2 regions of the Mediterraneibacter flintii genome follow, and region 1 is predicted to be linked to the other one. Evidence: predicted binding sites of a transcription regulator. Region 1 holds the regulator's gene; the other holds the start of a gene.

Evidence for each region. Region 1 encodes Rex, which represses fermentation and respiration genes when NADH is low (regulators of the CRP and FNR family bind a similar motif). Its sites were predicted from a motif close to ATTGTTAANTANTTAACAAT; they were not measured.
Region 2: a site for Rex is predicted at 7,408-7,427, ahead of adhE (bifunctional acetaldehyde-CoA/alcohol dehydrogenase). Genes of this name have one in related genera too.

Annotation. Positions count from the first base shown of each region.
Region 1 is NZ_AP031405.1:2,075,895-2,086,384, forward strand. It holds gene alr (alanine racemase) at 18-1,184, opposite strand; gene ACZ5C4_RS09840 (NAD(P)H-hydrate dehydratase) at 1,187-2,686, opposite strand; gene ACZ5C4_RS09845 (redox-sensing transcriptional repressor Rex) at 2,802-3,446, opposite strand; gene abc-f (ribosomal protection-like ABC-F family protein) at 3,630-5,555, shown strand; gene ACZ5C4_RS09855 (MBL fold metallo-hydrolase) at 6,319-7,062, opposite strand; gene ACZ5C4_RS09860 (M20 family metallopeptidase) at 7,093-8,241, opposite strand; gene ACZ5C4_RS09865 (xylulokinase) at 8,238-9,731, opposite strand; gene ACZ5C4_RS09870 (creatininase family protein) at 9,733-10,461, opposite strand; gene ACZ5C4_RS09875 (phosphotriesterase family protein) at 10,465-10,490, opposite strand, start outside.
Region 2 is NZ_AP031405.1:1,069,439-1,079,928, forward strand. It holds gene rplO (50S ribosomal protein L15) at 1-278, shown strand, start outside; gene secY (preprotein translocase subunit SecY) at 278-1,630, shown strand; gene ACZ5C4_RS05100 (adenylate kinase) at 1,722-2,366, shown strand; gene ACZ5C4_RS05105 (KOW domain-containing RNA-binding protein) at 2,370-2,633, shown strand; gene infA (translation initiation factor IF-1) at 2,651-2,869, shown strand; gene rpmJ (50S ribosomal protein L36) at 3,051-3,164, shown strand; gene rpsM (30S ribosomal protein S13) at 3,733-4,101, shown strand; gene rpsK (30S ribosomal protein S11) at 4,192-4,587, shown strand; gene rpsD (30S ribosomal protein S4) at 4,684-5,277, shown strand; gene ACZ5C4_RS05135 (DNA-directed RNA polymerase subunit alpha) at 5,358-6,317, shown strand; gene ACZ5C4_RS05140 (bL17 family ribosomal protein) at 6,438-6,974, shown strand; gene adhE (bifunctional acetaldehyde-CoA/alcohol dehydrogenase) at 7,492-10,110, shown strand; gene ACZ5C4_RS05150 (aminoglycoside phosphotransferase family protein) at 10,267-10,490, shown strand, end outside.

The DNA.
Region 1 (10,490 bases):
AATAAAGAGGGAAAGGTTTACGAAAAGGAATCTAACTGCCGGATCAGCTTTCCATCCCTCCAATAATTTCTTGGAATTCTTTTCCCTAAACAGCACACAAACTCATAGGGAAATCTGCCGCTTAAATCACTGAGCTCCTCAACTGTAATTTCTTCTTTTCCGTCCTTTCCAACCAGAACCACTCTGTCCATGAAAGAAACATTCTGAATATTTGTCACATCTACCATAAACTGATCCATACAAATACGCCCAAGAATCTTTGCCCTTTTCCCATGTATCAGGACTTCCCCTTTATTGGAAAGAGCACGTGGATACCCGTCTCCATATCCTACTGGAATTGTGGCGACTTTCATTTTCTTTTGCGCTATAAAGGTGCCGCCGTAACTGATAGAAGTCCCTTTTTCTACTTCCTTTACATAGATGACATGACTTACAAGCTCAAGTGCCGGTTTCAATTTTACTGTTTCTTTTTTTACTTCTTTTGAAGGGTACAGACCATACATGGCAATGCCTGCTCTTGCTAAATCATGCCGCATAGCAGGCAAATCAATGATTCCTGCACTATTATCACAGTCATAATACTGTATGTCAATATTCTTTTCTTCCATTTTGCGCTTCATCCACTGAAATTTCTCGTGCTGTTCCAACGTATACGTTTTATCTGTCTCATCTGCTTTCGCAAAATGAGTAAACATTCCTTCCAGACAGACATTCTCATAAGAGCTGATACATGCAATCTGTTCTACGCTTTCTTTGCAGACTGGAAAACCAATCCGTCCCATACCGGTATCTATTTTTACATGAAAATAGGCTGTTTTTCCCATTTTCACTGCCATCCTTGCCATTGCCGCCGCACTTTCTTCTGTGTATACTGTAGCCCGAATTTCGTTGCGAATCATTTCCTCATATTGCTCTGGGAAAACGCAGCCTAAAACCAATACTGGTTTCCTTATCCCTTCCTTTTTCAAAAGAACTGCTTCCTCTAATGATGCAGTCGCATATCCCCATACATACTCCGTTTCCTCTAACATTTCCGCAATCGGAACTGCTCCATGTCCATATCCGTCTGTCTTTAAAACTGCCACAAGTCTGGCTTCCTGACCGATTCTGTTTTTCATCTGCTCCATATTGTAGGCAACTGCATCCAAATTTATATCTGCACATACTCTGCTGTATGATTTCATAATTATTTTCTCTCCTTCGCATTTTTCAGGCATCTCTGTATACCGCATATCAAATCTTCTGCCAGCACACTGTATTCCCCTTTTTCTTTTGCTGCTTCCTCTCCTCCGCAGGCGTGAAGATATACCCCCAGAATACATCCCTCATAAGGGGACAGCCCCTGGGCAGTCAGTCCAGTGATCGTCCCTGCAAGCACATCACCGGAACCGGCTTTTGCCATCGCACTGCTTCCCGCTGTGTTTACAAACAACTGTTTCCCTTCGGCAGACACGACCGTTCTGCTGTCTTTGAGCGCACATACTACGGGATATTTCTGTGTAAAAGCAACAAGTCCTTCCAGACGATTTTCTTTCCACTCTTCTATACTACGTCCTGTAAGACGCGACATCTCTTTCATATGTGGTGTGAGTATCCAAGCCCCTTTTCCGTCCTTTAAAAGTTCCATATGACGGCTTAACAGATTCAACCCGTCTGCATCAATGATACAGGGAACCTTCACTTGCTTTAATGTCTCTGTCAAAATGGAGGAAGCTGTTTTGCTCTGTCCTATACCGCAGCCGATACACACAATATCTGCCCATTCTAATAGTCTCTCCAACTGTTCTTTATCATACTCTCTATAGACCTCGATAATTGCCTCCGGCACAAGCTGCTGCAGGATCACCTGGTTGTCCTGGACAGTATAAATCTGCACCAGACCAGCGCCCGCAGTATAAGCAGCTTTTGCCGCCAGATACGCTGCTCCTGCCATTCCTTTACTTCCTGCAATCATAAGAACTTTCCCATAGGTTCCTTTATGGGAATCTGCTTTTCGTTTCGGAAGGTTTTTATAGAGATCGTCCCGTTCATACGCAAAACACATAGAAGAAGCTTCCTTAAAAATTTCTGTACAGATTCCAATTTCTGCCGGAATTACTTTTCCCGCATAATTTTTTCCCGGATATAAGACACACCCAAGCTTCTCACATGCAAATGTAACCGTCAATTCTGCCTGAAATGCCGTTCCCATCACGCGGCCATTACCTGCATGAATACCCGAGGGAATATCAACAGCAACCTTTTCTGCCTGTATCTGATTCATCTGTTCTATTATTTCTGCATAATGCCCTTGTATCTCTCTGCTTAGCCCCACGCCAAAAAGCGCATCTATTACAACAGTATATTCATCTGGTAAAATTTCTGTGCATGGCACAATTCCCAGCTTTTCAATAATTTCTTTTTGCAAGCGGCATTGTGCACTTAACGACTGCTCTTTTCCTGCAAATACAACGGCAGGAGTATAACCTTTTTCCATTAAAAGCCGTGCTATCGCAAAGCCGTCTCCACCGTTATTCCCACTTCCGCACACGAGCAATGCGTTGTGTAGATTTATTTGTTCCCTTTCCATAATCTCTACCGTCTTTAATGCCGCGCGCTCCATCAGTACCATCGATGGAATCCCAATATTTTCTATGGTATGTGTATCTGCCTTCTGCATCCACACCCCATCTGGAAGATACCGCATAAATTTTTCCTCTCTTTCTTGAAAATATTTCAGCTTCAAGCTTCCCTGCTCATAAAAATGAAAGAACGTGTAAAAAGGAAATCCTGATTACACGTCTCTGCCGGTACCGGCGCTGTTATTTCTGATGCTCTTCATTATAACGGCTGATATTATAAGAAAGCTTCATCAGACTGTCTGAAAGATGTACGTTTTCCACAATTACATCTTCCGGAAGATTTAAATCTGTATGCGCAAAATTCCAGATTGCCCGAATGCCATTCTCAATTACCAGTTCTGCCACTTCAATCGCTTTAGACTTAGGCAACGTTAAAATTGCAATTTCGATCTCATTTTTCTGAAGAAATTCTTCCAGATCATCCATCATTCGAACCGGAATTCCACGAATAGAAACCCCTTCCAAGCGAGGATTCACATCAAAAAGACCTTTCAAAGTAAATCCACTTTTTTCAAAAGAAGCATAATTCGCAAGCGCCTGTCCTAAGTTTCCTGCTCCTATAATAATAATCGGGTGCTCTCTGTTGAGCCCTAGTATCTTTCCTATCTCTGTATAAAGATATTTTACGTTATAGCCGTATCCCTGTTGTCCAAACCCTCCAAAGTTATTTAAATCTTGTCTTATCTGCGACGCCGTCACACGCATCTTCTTACTCAAATCACTTGAAGAGATTCTTTCTACTCCCGCTTCCAGCAATTCTCCTAAATATCTGTAATATCTTGGCAGTCTTCCAATCACTGCACGGGATATTCCTCTTTCTTCCACAGTCATCGCCCTCCAAACTTTATCTACGCCCTATTATATAAAAATGTCAATATGATGTCAAATTATAGTTGTATTTTCTTTGTTTTTCGATATAATTGATTACGTATGCAAAGTCATAATATGAAGGATAATTCTTTGTATTCCAGTATTCACAGACTTATAAAATCGTTCAGGAGGATTTCCATGATACTCGCATGTCATAATATCAATAAATCATTCGGAGAACATCTGATTGTACAGGATGGCTCTTTTCATATAGAGGACAGGGAAAAGGCAGCCCTTGTCGGCATCAACGGCGCCGGCAAATCCACTATTTTCAAGATGATCATGGGGGAAGAACCGTCCGATGGCGGAGAAGTAATTCTTGCAAAGGGAAAAACAATCGGGTATCTTGCACAGCATCAGAATCTCTCCTTAGGAAATACTGTTTATGAAGAATTAAAGACAGCGAAATCCCAGCTTATAGAGATGGAACAGCAAATTCGTTCCATTGAGCTGGAATTAAAAAATCTAGGCAAAGAGGCATTAAAAGAACGTTTGGAAACCTATAACCGCCTGATGTCCACATTTGAAGCTATGAATGGATATGCCTATGAAAGTGAAATTACCGGAGTTCTTAAAGGCCTTGGATTTCAGGAATCTGATTTTTCCAAACGGACAGACACTCTCTCCGGAGGACAGAAAACCCGTGTTTCTCTCGGAAAACTCTTACTTACACAGCCGGATATTTTACTGCTAGATGAGCCTACCAACCACCTGGATTTACACTCTATTTCCTGGCTTGAAACGTATCTTTTAAATTATACAGGCGCTGTATTTATTGTCTCCCATGACCGCTTCTTCTTAAACCGAGTTGTGACAAAGGTTATTGAGATCGAACAGGGGCATATACGCATGTATTCGGGAAACTATAAAGCTTACGCAGAGAAAAAGCAGCAAATCCGCGACGCGCAGCTAAAAGAATATTTAAACCAGCAAAGAGAAATAAAGCACCAACAGGCCGTTATAGAAAAGCTCCGTTCCTTTAATCGGGAAAAATCTATTAAACGTGCTGAAAGCCGTGAAAAAATGCTGGAAAAAATATCTCCTGTCGAAAAACCTTCCGAAACTGTGTCAGAAATGCATCTTACATTAGAGCCTTCTTTCATCAGCGGCAATGATGTACTGACTGTAGAACAGCTTTCCAAAGGATTTGATTCAAAGATGCTCTTTAAAGATGTCAGCTTTGAAATCAAACGCGGTGAACATGTTGCTGTCATCGGTGACAATGGCACAGGAAAGACAACCCTTTTAAAAATACTAAACCAGGTAATCTCGGCTGATGCTGGTTCTTTCACACTTGGTTCTAAAGTAAAAATCGGATATTACGACCAGGAGCACCATGTCCTACATGATGACAAAACAATATTTGATGAAATATCCGATGATTATCCGACATTAAACAATACACAAATAAGAAACACGCTCGCTGCTTTCCAATTTACGGGAGATGAAGTCTTTCAGCTCATCGGAAAGTTATCCGGCGGAGAAAAGGGACGTGTTTCTCTGGCAAAGCTTATGTTGTCAGAGGCAAATTTTCTTATTCTTGATGAGCCGACCAACCATCTAGACATTACTTCCAAGGAAATACTGGAGCATGCTCTCAACGAATATACAGGCACTGTACTCTATGTTTCTCATGATCGTTATTTTATCAATCAGACCGCAAACAGAATTTTAGAGCTTGTAAATCAAACATTTGTAAACTATATCGGAAATTATGATTATTATCTTGAAAAAAAAGAGGAACTGACCGCGGCATATGCCCCTTCTTCTGCCGTTTTACCCACAGACACTGCCTCAACTACTGTCCCTGCCTCCGATGCAAAGTTAAGCTGGCAGGAACAAAAAGAATTGCAGGCAAAAGAACGGAAACGTAAAAATGCCTTAAAAAAGACAGAAGAACAAATCGCTCTTCTAGAAGAACGAAACCAGGTAATCGATCAACTAATGACGCAGGAAGAAGTATACTCCAATTCCGTTCGCTGCCAGGAACTCTCCGAAGAAAGACACAGCAACGATTGTAAATTAGAAGAACTATATGAACAATGGGAAACCTTAGCTGAATAAATTTAACGAAGCAACAAGCAGTGCGAAAAGAACAGAAGGGCTCTGCGTCATGCTTGCATGTAAGCAGGGGACTTTCTGTTTCTTTTCATTCGGCGACTGCCGATAGCGAAATGAAGCGTATGCGAAATTGAGCTGGCACTGCGGAAACTGGTAAAGAATGGTACGCAAAAAGAGAAGGCAGTGCAACGCAGGTCAGGGCTCCACTGTGGTAAATCCGATTGAATGTTTGTAACAGTGTAGAAGCATATCGTCCATTGGAACTCCATGCTTCTCACTTAACAAACAGAACAATCTGTATCTACCACGCTCCGCTTAAAATTCCCTGCTTATGCACTGCCTTCTCTTTCTGCTTACGTTCTTCCCCAATTAAATTCACAATTTCAGACAGAACAGAACCGGCTTCACGTTGTTATAGCCCTCCAATTAGAAGTATCTATACTACTTCCGATTGGAAATGCATAGAAGTGTGAAGCCGATTTTTTCTGTTACGAATTATAAACTTAAGCTGGCGAAAGTGTGAGTGTGAAAGAGATGCTTTGCGTGAGTGAGGAATTTCGGCGAAGCCCTGACGAACGATGCAAAGCATCTCTTTCACACGTCCCTTTTTCCAATTCCCGCAGTGCTAGCTCAATTCTGCATACGCTTCATTTCGCTATCGGCAGTCGCCGAATGAAAAGAAGCAGACAAACTTCTGTTTACATGCGAGCATGCCACAGAGTTTGCCTGTTCTTTTCGCACTGCTTGTTGCTTCGTTAACTTTATATTATATATTTATTAGGTTTTTCGGGATTCCAAGTGTATGAATTGTTTCCATAGCTTTATCAATATATGTATATCCCTTTTCCAGTAAAAAAGTGCCATGGGAGGGAAGAAGAATATCAGGATGTATATACGCTAATTTTTTGCATGTTTCAATATATTTTTGTAAATCACAGTCCCATATAGACTGCATAGAAATCATACCATAGTTGAAAATAGCATCTCCGGAAAACAAAATTTTCTTATTTTTAAAATTCATTTCATAGCAACCATGTCCGCTACAATGTCCTTCTGTTCGATGTATTTGTAATGTAATGTCCCCAATTATAAAATGTTCCTTATCTAAAAGAGGAGTTACAGGACACGCTTGGTAGATATAATCTTTTCCAAACACACCGGCTTGAATTGCTTCTTTTATAGAAATACTATCCACATCTCCACTCGAAACGTAATTTGCTGTTTCTTCCAATGCATATACTTTTGCATGGCACGCTTGACTCAACGCAACTGCCCCACCGGAATGATCTCCATGGCCATGTGTCAATAAAATGGCTGAAATCTTTTTTATATCTATCCCTTCCTTATCAATATTCTGTAAAATGCGATTTGAATCTATTCCAATTCCTGTATCAATTAAAGCATATTCCCCTCCCCCATCCACCATGTATACTGTACAATCTGACTCATGTGATATTCCTATCCCTGTGACACCAGAACCAACGATATATATTCTTTCATGTATTTGCATCTTTTCTCCTCATACATTTTTCAAAAATGTCTATTTCGATCCTTCAATTGTTTCATTTTCAGATCCAATTAAAAATTCCTTTACTATATTCATATAATATTCTTCAGATAGTAGCACTTGTTCTTTTTCTATATACTCGTCGACGATGTGTGCTTGATTTAAGCTTCCAGGCCCACATATTACGGTTGGTATTCCATGTTCTACCAAAAAGCATTGTTCACAAGAAGCATCAAATGCAACTGGTCTTTGCTTCCGATGTAAAACTTTTTCTCCGATCTGGCAACATCTTTTTACTACTTCATGCTGAAGGTCTATCTCTCCGCCAGGCATGAAAAAATGTTTTGTTATTTCATATTTTCCTACATTTTTAAGTATGGATTCTTCTAATTTTCTACATTCTTCAAAATTCATTCCTGGAAGGATTCGAAAATCTGTCAGCAGCCGAACATTTCCTGGAACAATATTATCATTTTCATATCCCTCTATTTTAGTAACTGCAATACTAGGTGGCGGAAGTATTTCATGGTGATATGATTTTAATGTCTCATTTAATCTGAAAAGAGAAAGCATTGCCTCCGCAGCGTTATTCACCGCATTAGATTCTCTTTCTGGAAGTGCAGCATGATATGGCCGCGCTATAATATCTATATAATCTCTTAATACCCCTCTATGCGCAACTGCTAATTGCAACTCTGTAGGTTCTCCTATCACTGCCATATATGCTGTTCTCTTCTTTCGCAAAAAATTTCTCATGCCCAGATTACTAAACTCCTCATCTGCAACGAAAACAAGGGTCACTTTTCCATCTAGTTGAATCTTATCCTTTGCAAGCTTTATCAATATAGCACTCATAGCTGCAACTGCACCTTTCATATCCGTTGTGCCTCTTCCATATAATCGGGTTCCTTGCCATGTTGCTTGAAATGGAGGATATGTCCATTCCTCTGTTGACGGGACTACGTCCAAATGTCCACAAAAAATAATTTCCGGTTCAGCTACTCCATAAGAAGCAATCAAGTTCGCCCTGTTATTCCCCAAATTTTGTACTTCTGTATAAATATCATATTCTAAAAATAGCTGCTGCAAATATTCTACTGCATTTTTTTCATTTCCAGGTGGATTTGTAGTATCTATTTTTATCAATTCTTCTAATATTTTAAATACAAGCTCCTTGTTCATAGTTGCTCCTTTAAGTCTAAGCTATGCATCATTTCATAATACATCAGATATTTTAAATATAGTTTCTGATACTTCCTATAGTTTTCCTCATTTGGAAGTTGTGTTTCTATTATTTCAAGCCTTTCTTTTGCCGTCTGTTCTGGTGATTCAAAGAAACCAACAGCCTCTCCTCCAATCAGCGCGGCACCAATTGTTGAAACATCCGGATTATCAAATAATTCAATAGGTATTCCGAATACATCTCTAATAATCATCGGCCATATAGAAATATGTGTTCCTCCTCCACCCATCATAAGCTTTTCAATTTTAGTCATTTTCTGAAAAACGAGTAAAGTCTGGCGAAGATTATAGGAAATTCCTTCCAACTGGCTGCGAAAGATCTCCTCCCGCGTTGTATTTATTTTCATCCCAAATATATGTTGTTTGTCCGACGGGCAAAAATAGGGCGAGCCACTTCCATTTAAAAAGGGGAGTGTTAACATTCCATTACTTCCTGCCGGTACTGACATTGCTTTTTTAGACAACTCTGCAATCATTTTATAGTCGATTACTCCTTTTTCCGACAATATGGAAGAAATCCAATTTGCTCCTGCTCCACCATTGATATGAGAACCCAAAGCATACATTTTCCCTTTTGAGACAAGCGGATGAAAGGTTACTTGTCCATAACAGCTACTGTCTATTTGTGAAATAAGTGTAAAAAATGTAGCACATGTTCCCAACGTAAGTGCTGTGTCTCCTACTTTCGAAAGCCCGCTTCCCAAAACAGCACATGCCATGTCTGCACCGCCAGCCACCACTGGAATTCCTTGTTTCAATCCATATTTCTCCGCGGCTACTTTCGTAACTTTTCCCACAATATCTGAAGGACTACATAAAAATGGAAAACTACTTCTGCGTAATGTGCTTTCTTTTATTATATCCTCGTCCCAATCCAATGTTTTCTGATTGACGCATAAAGAATTGTACGCATCGGTATACTCCGTCGCAATCACACCTGTCAGGCAGTATCTGACATAGTCCTTTGGGGACAACCATGCCTTTATTTTTCTATATACTTCTGGCGTTTCTTCTTTTAACCATAAAAGCTTTGGCAAAGAAAATGCATTATTTATCGGATTTCCTGTCCTTTCTTTCACCATTTCACCAATTGTTTCCATAAGGACTTCGCTTTGATGTTGGCTTCTACTGTCAGATAGCATAATACAAGGGCCTAATACTATGCCTTGTTCTGATAAAAGTACAATTCCACTCATATGCCCTGAAAAAGAAATCACTTCGACCTTATCTAGATCTAACTTTTGCTTTAGTCGATGAATTCCAGTTTTTAATGCTTTTTCCCAATCCTCTGGATTTTGTTCCAGCCATCCAGTATGTTTTACAAAACTTGGGTATGCTTCGGACACTGTCATTATTATATTTGCCTTTTCGTCCATAATCATCAGCTTCATCTGTGTAGAGCCTAGATCAATCGCCAATATATATGCCATTTTATGATGCTCCTTTTATCACTGCTACAATTTCTTCTATTACCTCATCAATAATCCTTTTTCCTTTTTCTGCACTAGCTGCTGTAGCATCCCCCAATACCGCTTTTTCCATAAATTCACTCCACCTTATTGATGTATATTCATAATCTTCAGGGAATTCAATATCTTGTGAAATAGCTTTTCCCATATCTACTGCTTCAGGAGCTAAATACAGCATATAAGAGGTTTCTATCTCATCTGCGTGAAAAAGTACTTTGTGAGGACGCTGGGAAGTACATACTTGCTGAATCACCTTTTCTGCTCGCGGATAAGTAAAATAATATACTTTTATATGCAAGCTTTCGTATGCTCTCCTTGCCATTGTTTTGATTGCATTCCCGTTTCCCATATGAGAATTAATCACAACCATCTGCTTTACACCGGCCCGTTCAAGACTCTTTGCAATTTCATAAAGATAGGCACTCAAAATTTCATCTGGTATGTGTATACTTCCCGGTACATCTCTTAATGACCATACTTGTCCGTATGGTATACATGGAAGAATCGCACAATTTTCTATCCCTAGCCGTTCTTCTAACTTCTTTGCAACCCCCATCGCTAAACGGCAGTCTGTATCTAAGGGAAGGTGGTCTCCATGTACTTCAATTGCCCCTATTGGTAAAATAGCTACCATATTTTTTCTTGACAAATAGTTCTTTGCCTGTTCCTGATTTAACTCATAATAATTCATATATTAGTTCACCTTCTTAAATGTAAAGC
Region 2 (10,490 bases), 1.0 Mb from region 1:
TGCCTTTATACAGAAGATTGCCAAAGAGAGGGTTTAAGTGCAGAAACTCTAAAACAATTGTTGGTATTAATTTAAGCGCGCTGGAAGTATTTGAAGACGGCGCTACAGTTTCCGTAGATACCTTAATTGAAAGCGGAATTGTAAAAAATCCAAAAGATGGTGTTAAAATTCTTGGAAATGGAGAGTTAACTAAGAAACTTACTGTTCAGGCGAATGCGTTTAGCGCAAAAGCGGCTGAAAAGATTGAGTCCCTTGGTGGAAAAGCAGAGGTGATCTAATGCTACAGACTGTACGAAGGGCATTTCAGATAGAGGATGTTAGAAAAAGAATTTTCTATACATTTATGATGCTGGTTGTTGTAAGATTCGGCTCTGAATTGCCTACTCCAGGCGTGGATCCAACCGTACTTCAGAATTTATTTGCGAGCCAGACCGGTGATGCATTCAATTTTTTTGATGCATTTACCGGCGGTTCCTTTACCAAGATGTCTGTATTCGCGTTAAGTATTACGCCGTATATTACATCTTCTATCATTATGCAGCTTCTGACAATCGCAATTCCAAAACTGGAGGAAATGCAGAAAGAGGGAGCAGATGGAAGAAAGAAAATTGCAGCGATTACGCGTTATGTAACAGTTGGACTTGCATTGATTGAATCCACTGCAATGGCGGTTGGATTTGGCCGTCAAGGACTTCTGGTAGAGTACAACTTTGTGAATACGGCAATCGTTGTGTGTACGCTGACAGCCGGCAGTGCATTCCTGATGTGGATTGGTGAACGCATAACAGATAAAGGAGTCGGAAATGGTATATCCATTGTTCTTCTGATTAATATTCTTTCACGTGTGCCAGATGATTTTGTCACATTGTATACACAGTTTGTAAAAGGCAAAACATTGGCAAAAGGAGGGCTTGCTGCCCTGATTATACTGGCTATTCTGCTGGTAGTAGTAGTATTTGTAGTCCTGCTGCAGAGTGGGGAAAGAAGAATTGCTGTTCAGTATTCCCAGAAAGTACAGGGGAGAAAGACTTATGGAGGACAATCTACACATATTCCACTGCGAGTGAATACAGCAGGGGTTATTCCAGTTATATTCGCATCTTCCTTGATGCAGACTCCGATTGTAATTGCTCAATTCCTTGGAAAAGGAAATGGAACCGGTATTGGAAGTCAGATTTTGAAAGGAATGAATTCCAATACATGGTGTGATCCGGAAAATCCGATTTATTCAATCGGGCTGGTTGTTTATATTTTACTGACAATATTCTTTGCATATTTCTATACATCTATTACTTTCAATCCGTTGGAGATTGCAAATAATATGAAGAAGAGTGGAGGATTTATTCCGGGTATTCGTCCAGGAAGACCTACGGTAGAATATTTGCAGAAAATATTGAATTACATTATTTTCATTGGAGCATGTGGACTTATCATCGTTCAGGTAATACCGTATTTCTTTAATGGTGTATTTGGGGCAAATGTTTCCTTTGGCGGAACATCCCTTATCATCATAGTGGGAGTTGTATTGGAGACATTGAAACAGATTGAATCACAGATGCTCGTACGCAACTATACAGGATTTTTGAATAACAAAGGAAGCAACATGAAGAACAGTTTCCTTGGATATTAATTAGATTACTTTAGCGAGGGTGACCCGGAAGAACTGTAAAAGCATATTCAGGGGCACACTCGTTATTGTGCATTAACGGAGGTATACGGGTATGAAAATTATTATGTTGGGAGCTCCAGGCGCCGGAAAAGGAACGCAGGCAAAAAAAATTGCAGCAAAATACAATATTCCTCATATTTCGACAGGGGATATTTTTCGGGCAAATATTAAAAACGGAACAGAGCTGGGGAAAAAGGCAAAAACTTATATGGACCAGGGGCTTTTGGTACCGGACGATCTGGTGGTAGATTTGGTGGTAGACAGGGTGAACCAGACAGACTGTGAAAATGGATACGTTCTGGATGGATTTCCAAGAACGATTCCACAGGCAGAAGCATTGGACAGAGCGCTTGCCAAGCTGAATCAGAAAGTAGATTTTGCGATCAATGTAGAAGTACCGGATGAAAATATTATTAAACGTATGTCGGGACGCCGTGCCTGTGTAGACTGTGGTGCGACCTACCATATGGTTTATGCGGCTCCTGAAAAAGAAGGAATCTGTGATAAATGCAGCGGAAATTTGATTCTCAGAGATGATGATAAGCCAGAAACAGTTGAGAAGCGTCTGCATGTATACCATGATCAGACACAGCCTCTGATTGAATATTATACACAGGCAGGAATTTTAAAAGAGGTAGACGGTACAGTGGACATAGATGTTGTGTTTGATGCAATCGTAAAAATCCTGGGAGAATAACAGATGGTATTGAAACCAGGAATGATCGTGAAATCAAAGGCAGGACATGATAAAAACTGTATATATGTAATTATTCATGTCAATGATGAATATGTATATCTTTCGGATGGGCAGAAACATACATTTGAAAGACTGAAAAGAAAAAATAGAAAACATCTGCAGGTGATTCTAAAGGAATATGTTGAGGATACAGCGGATGAGGTAGCAGTTAGGAATGTGATACTGAAATATTCCCTTAGAAAAAGCGGGAATGCAAAAATGCTGTAAATGCAGGAGGATTAAGTATGTCAAAGGCTGACGTAATTGAAATTGAAGGAGTTGTAGTTGAAAAGCTGCCAAATGCGATGTTTAAGGTAGAGCTGGAAAATGGGCACATCGTTCTGGCGCATATCAGTGGAAAATTACGCATGAATTTTATTAAGATTTTACCAGGAGACAAAGTAACTCTAGAGATGTCACCATATGATTTAAGCAAAGGAAGAATTGTTTGGAGAGATAAATAGAAGAGTATTTTTTGTAAGTCTGTTGGTGGACAGTAATAATTGCTCTAAAGTAGAAAAACGAATTTAGTTATTGACTTTATAGGTATTTAGGAGTTATACTATTAAGTGGCTGTTTTTGGGTTGGTGTGTCCAAAACAGCGGGAAATGTAGGCAGAGCAAAGCAGGGAAAGGAGGATTTAACATGAAGGTTAGGTCATCAGTAAAACCAATTTGTGAAAAATGCAAAATCATTAAAAGAAAAGGAAGCATCAGAGTAATCTGTGAGAATCCGAAGCACAAACAGCGTCAGGGATAGAAATGGAACACTTAATGAATCCGAATTAGGATAGACTTTATGTATGGAGATGTTCAAATCAAAAAGACGTAAATATTTGTGTAATTATTTAGGCGGCTGACAGCACGATACACCAGGAGGTGTGTAGAGCTGTTTAATATACAGTAAGGATACACCGTGACTGCGCAAGGTACCGGCAGAACGGGTAGTCTGCTGCACTTATACAGCGATTCGAAAAAGTGCAGGTGTATATTGCTTATAATACTCGGCGTTTGCATTGGCGGACAAAGTCCGTGCCGGGAAAGGGTATGCGTAAAAAGCATGCCTGGGCTGGGATATTGGGGAAAGAAAGTACCCGGTAGGACGAAACACACACATTCATCGTCCACAGCCTCAATTAGGGACAATATGTAACAACGTAAAGCCATGCACAGAACTGGCGGAAACGCGGCTGCAAGTTTACTTGCAAGACGCGGTTCAGACAGGAATGTATGTGGCGCACGCCACAGCGAGATTAAAGCGGCGAAGCGGCGGAATTGAGCTTGCATGGCGGCAAACAGCGACAAAAAAGAAAATGGAGGAAAGACACATGGCTCGTATCGCAGGTGTAGACTTACCAAGAGACAAACGTGTAGAAATTGGTTTGACTTATATTTATGGAATTGGAAGAACAAGTTCAAACCGCATTTTAGCAGCGGCAGGAGTAAATCCTGATACTCGTGTCAGAGATCTGACAAGTGAAGAAGTAAAGAAAATCAGTGCAGTGATTGATGAAACTCAAGTTGTGGAAGGTGATTTGAGAAGAGACATCCAGCTCAATATCAAGAGACTGAAAGAAATCGGCTGCTATCGTGGAATCCGTCATAGAAAAGGACTTCCAGTACGTGGACAGAAGACAAAGACAAATGCAAGAACATGTAAAGGTCCTAAGAGAACAGTAGCAAATAAGAAGAAATAATGCGAAAGTAACTTGACGAAAATGAAGGCTGCGTTTATATTGAACGGGCATTCAATCAAGCAAAGAATAAAAGAAAGTAGGTTAGTTTAAATGGCTAAAAAGGTTGCAAAAAAAGTAACAAAAAAACGTGTCAAGAAAAACGTTGAACGCGGACAGGCACATATCCAGTCATCTTTCAATAATACAATTGTAACACTGACAGATGGACAGGGAAATGCTCTTTCATGGGCAAGTGCAGGTGGTCTGGGATTTAGAGGTTCAAGGAAATCTACTCCATATGCAGCACAGATGGCAGCTGAGACAGCGGCAAAGGCAGCATTAGTACATGGTCTTAAAACAGTAGATGTTTTCGTAAAGGGTCCAGGTTCAGGCAGAGAAGCGGCAATTCGTGCACTTCAGGCTTGCGGAATTGATGTAACAAGCATCAAGGATGTAACACCGGTACCGCACAATGGATGCCGTCCGCCAAAGCGCAGAAGAGTATAATCTCAGTTTGGCAGGTTTTAAGTTTAGTATACACTGGAAGTAAACGAAAAATGCGGTGAAAATCCGCTGACATGTATAAAATTTAGGAGGAAAGACATGGCAGTAAATAGAGTTCCGGTTCTTAAAAGATGCCGTTCCTTAGGGATGGATCCAATCTATTTAGGAATTAATAAAAAATCTAACAGACAGTTAAAAAGAACAAATAGAAAAATGAGTGAGTATGGTTTGCAGCTGCGTGAAAAACAGAAAGCAAAATTTATCTACGGCGTGCTGGAAAAACCATTTAGAAATTACTATGCAAAAGCAAAACAGATGGAAGGCATGACAGGTGCAAACCTGATGATTCTTCTGGAATCCAGATTGGATAATGTAATGTTCCGTATGGGATTCGCAAGAACAAGAAAAGAAGCAAGACAGATTGTAGATCACAAGCATGTACTTGTAAATGGCAAACAGGTAAACATTCCATCTTATCTGCTGAAAGCCGGAGATACTATTGAAATCAAAGAAAAGCACAAAGGATGCCAGAGATACAAAGACATTCTGGAAGTAACAGGTGGAAATATGATTCCGGACTGGCTGGATGTTGATTCTGAGAATCTGAAGGGCACAGTAAAAGAACTTCCGACAAGAGAGGCAATCGATGTTCCTGTTGATGAGATGTTAATCGTCGAGTTGTATTCTAAATAATAGAATCTGCGCCTAAAAGGCACAGATTAGGTGAAATCGTACCCCTCAACATATTTTAACCCATAAGGAGGGTCTGTGTAGTGTTTGATTTTAATAAACCGAATATTGAAATTACAGAAATTTCAGAAGATAAAAAGTATGGAAAATTCGTGGTAGAGCCGCTGGAGAGAGGTTATGGAATTACATTGGGAAATTCCTTAAGAAGAATTATGCTTTCTTCCTTGCCAGGAGCTGCAATCAGTTCTGTAAAGATTGACGGGGTTTTGCACGAATTCAGTTCCATCCCGGGAGTAAAAGAAGATGTAACTGAGATTATTATGAACCTGAAATCTCTGGCAATTAAGAACACATCAGAATCAGACGAAGTTAAGACTGCATATATTGAGTTCGAAGGTGAAGGCGTTGTGACAGGCGCTGATGTACAGGCAGATTCAGATATCGAGATCATGAATCCAGATCAGGTCATTGCTACGCTAAGCGGTGGCAAGGACAGTAAGCTGTATATGGAGCTTACCATTACAAAAGGTAGAGGATATGTAAGTGCAGACAAGAATAAAAGTGAAGACTTGCCGATTGGGGTTATCCCGATTGATTCGATCTATACACCAGTAGAGCGTGTGAATCTTACGGTTGAGAATACACGTGTAGGTCAGATTACAGATTATGACAAGCTGACGTTAGACGTCTGGACAAAAGGAACAATGCATCCAGATGAGGCGGTAAGCCTTGCGGCAAAGGTTTTGAGCGAGCACTTAAAACTCTTTATTGATCTATCAGAGGTTGCACAGTCTGCAGAAGTTATGATCGAAAAAGAAGACGATGAGAAAGAAAAAGTATTGGAGATGAGCATCGATGAGCTCGAACTCTCGGTACGTTCTTATAATTGTCTGAAGAGAGCCGGTATCAATACGGTAGAAGAGCTGACAAATAAAACGCCGGAGGACATGATGAAAGTACGGAATCTTGGACGTAAATCTTTGGAGGAAGTACTTGCAAAATTGAAAGAACTGAATCTGGAATTAAACCAGGGAGATGAATAATCTCAGCAGAAAATTATTATTTGAATTATCCTGCCAGTAAGACCGATGAGCGTGGCGGGGGCATTTGATTAATAAGACCGAAGACGCATAACCAAATGTTGATAATGGAGGATTTAAAAAATGGCAAAGTATAGAAAACTAGGAAGAACTGCTTCCCAGAGAAAAGCTTTACTTAGAAATCAGGTAACAGCACTGCTGAACAACGGAAAAATCGTTACAACAGAAGCAAAAGCAAAGGAAATCCGTAAAATTGCAGAAGGCTTAATTGCAATGGCTGTAAAAGAGAAGGACAATTTTGATGAAGTTACAGTGATGGCGAAAGTTGCCAGAAAAGATAAAGATGGCAAGAGAGTCAAAGAGGTTGTTGACGGAAAAAAAGTGACTGTATATGATGAGGTAGAGAAGAAAATTAAAAAGGATCAGCCAAGCAGACTGCATGCTAGAAGAGAAATGCTGAAAGTTCTCTATCCTGTAAAGGAAGTACCGGCTGCAGGCGCTGGAAGAAAGAAAAATACAAAGAATGTAGACTTAGTAGACAAACTGTTTACAGAAATTGCACCAAAATACGCTGACCGCAATGGCGGATATACAAGAATTGTAAAGATTGGACAGCGTAAAGGTGACGCGGCTATGGAAGTTCTGATTGAGCTTGTATAGTTTTAAGAATGATTTAGAAACCCTATGTGAATTCGAAAAGCATTTACATAGGGTTTTTATTTATATAATAGGAAATTTCGATAAATTTCCTATTATACAAAAAGCCCTCCGGGCGGGATGCGCACGCCGCAATAAGGAAATTTTACCGCTTTGCGGTATTGCGGCGGCGCGCAAAGTGGACAAGCCTCTCAAGAGTGAGGGACTTGTCCACTTTGTTCTATCTATCCTGTAAAAATTGTTACCCTATTTTAGGAAGAACTTTGATTTAGTAATAGTCACTCAAGGTAAATTTATATAAAATTATCCTTGAAGAAATATAAAACTGTACACAGAGTACTTCTAGAGAATCATTGAGTATAGTAAAAAAGAAAATTTTGTATAAAATGCACAAATAATGTTAAAAAAATAACGTTAAAGTGTTGACAAATGGCATATTGACAATTATTTAACAACTCTGTATACTGAGAATTGTGGTTAGGAAAAGTTTATTATTTTCAATTACAGGAGGATTATTGAAATGGCGAAAAAAGAGAAGGTTGTAGTGCCGGATGTTGTTGACAGTGTAGAGACGCTGGAAGCAAAAATGAAAGCAATGCGTGAAGCACAGAAGATTTTTGCTACGTTTTCACAAGAACAGGTAGATAAAATTTTCTACGAGGCTGCTATGGCGGCAAATAAGCAGAGAATTCCGTTGGCAAAAATGGCAGTGGAAGAAACACAGAGAGGTATCGTAGAGGATAAGGTTATCAAAAATCATTATGCGGCAGAGTATATCTACAATGCATATAAGAATACAAAGACCTGCGGAATTATCGAAGAAGATGCAGCTTATGGCATTAAGAAGGTAGCTGAGCCAATCGGACTTGTGGCAGCAGTTATTCCTACGACAAATCCGACATCTACGGCTATCTTTAAAACACTGATTTGTTTAAAGACAAGAAATGCAATTATCATCAGTCCGCATCCGGCTGCAAAGGCTTGTACGATTGCAGCAGCAAAAGTAGTTTTGGACGCAGCAGTAAAGGCAGGGGCTCCGGAGGGAATTATTGGATGGATCGATGCTCCTTCACTGGAACTGACAAACATGGTAATGAAGGAATCCGATATTATCCTTGCAACAGGCGGCCCGGGAATGGTAAAGGCAGCGTATTCATCCGGAAAACCGGCTCTTGGCGTAGGTGCAGGAAATACACCCGTTATCATTGATGATACTGCAGATGTGAGAATGGCGGTAAACTCCATTATCCATTCTAAGACCTTTGACAATGGTATGATATGTGCTTCTGAGCAGTCTGTCACTGTTTTAGACAGTATATATGACGAGGTAAAAAAAGAATTCGCATACCGCGGCTGCTATTTCCTGAAAAAAGGTGCGGAGCTTGATAAGGTGCGTAAGACAATTATCATCAACGGCGCGCTAAACAGTAAGATTCCAGGAAAATCAGCTTATGAGATCGCTAAGATGGCGGGCGTTGATGTTCCTGAAGACACAAAGATTCTGATTGGTGAAGTAGAATCTGTGGATATATCAGAAGAATTTGCCCATGAAAAATTATCTCCTGTACTTGGTATGTATAGAGCGAAAACATTTGACGAAGCACTTGAGAAGGCAGCACAGCTGGTAGCTGACGGCGGATATGGACACACAGCTTCTCTGTATGTACATCCAGCGCAGAAAGAAAAAATTGAAAAGCACGCAGCAGCAATGAAAACATGCCGTGTATTGATTAACACTCCATCCTCCCATGGTGGTATCGGCGATCTTTATAACTTCAAACTGGCTCCATCCCTGACGCTTGGATGTGGTTCATGGGGCGGAAACTCCGTATCTGAAAACGTAGGAGTAAAACACCTGTTGAATGTAAAGACAGTCGCTGAGAGGAGAGAGAATATGCTGTGGTTTAGAACACCTGAAAAAGTATACTTTAAGAAAGGCTGTATGCCGGTGGCACTGGATGAGCTTGGAACTGTCCTGCACAAGAAAAAAGCATTTATTGTTACAGACTCTTTCCTGTACAAAAATGGATATGTAAATCCAATTGAAGAAAAATTAGATGAGATGGGAATTCAGCATACATGCTTCTTCGAGGTTGCTCCAGATCCGACTCTGCAGTGTGCACAGAAGGGTGTAGACCAGATGCGGCAGTTTGAACCAGATACAATCATTGCTCTGGGCGGCGGTTCTGCAATGGATGCCGCAAAGATTATGTGGATTATGTATGAACATCCGGAAGCTGATTTTGAAGATATGGCAATGGACTTCATGGATATCAGAAAGAGAGTATTTACTTTCCCGAAAATGGGTGAGAAAGCGTACTTTGTAGCGATTCCTACATCTTCAGGAACAGGTTCAGAGGTGACTCCGTTTGCTATCATTACAGATGCGGATACAGGAGTAAAATGGCCGATTGCTGATTATGCTCTGCTTCCGAATATGGCGATTGTAGATGTAGACAACATGATGACACAGCCAAAAGGATTGACAAGCGCTTCTGGTATCGACGTTATGACACACGCAATCGAAGCATATGTATCTATCATGGCGACAGATTACACAGACGGTCTTGCTATGAAGGCAGTAAAGATGGTATTTGAGAACCTTCCGTCAGCTTATGAGAATGGGGCAAATGACCCGAAAGCACGTGAAGAGATGGCGAATGCCTCCTGTCTGGCAGGTATGGCATTTGCAAATGCGTTCTTGGGTGTAAATCATTCTATGGCTCATAAATTGGGAGCATTCCATCATTTGCCACATGGTGTTGCAAATGCGGTTATTCTGACAGAGGTTATGAGATATAATGCGGCAGAAGCTCCTACAAAGATGGGGACATTCTCACAGTATCAATATCCACATGCGCTTGCAAGATACGCGGAGTTAGGACGCTTTGCAGGCTGTACCGGAAAAGACGACAAAGAAGTATTCGAAAACTTCCTTGCAAAGCTGGAGGATCTGAAAGAGAAGATAGGAATTAAGAAGACAATCAAAGACTATGGCATTGATGAAAAGTATTTCCTGGATACATTGGATGAAATGTGTGAACAGGCATTCAATGACCAGTGTACGGGCGCAAACCCGAGATATCCTTTGATGAAGGAAATCAAAGAAATTTATCTGAAATGCTACTATGGTAAATAATTAACAATCTTTTTAAGGTGAAAAAGTTAGTTAAAAAATGCACAAAATTAACTCCCAGGGCTTACATTGTCCTGGGAGTTGTTGTATAATAAGGGCAATTCAAAAAAGGATATAGAAGCGAAAAAATAGAATATCCGGAAAAGGAGGATGTGCCATATGAAATTAGAAAACAAAGAACTCATTGTGAAACGCCCTTATAAAGAAGTGTATAAATGTGAGGATGCAATTGTAAAAGTTTTCGAGGAGTCTCATCCAAAATCAGATGTATTTAATGAAGCCCTGATTACTGCTCGGATAGAGGAAACAGGTCTGGATATACCTAAGGTAAAAGAAGTATTCCAAGTGGACAAAAAGTGGGCAATTGCAATTGAGTATAAAGA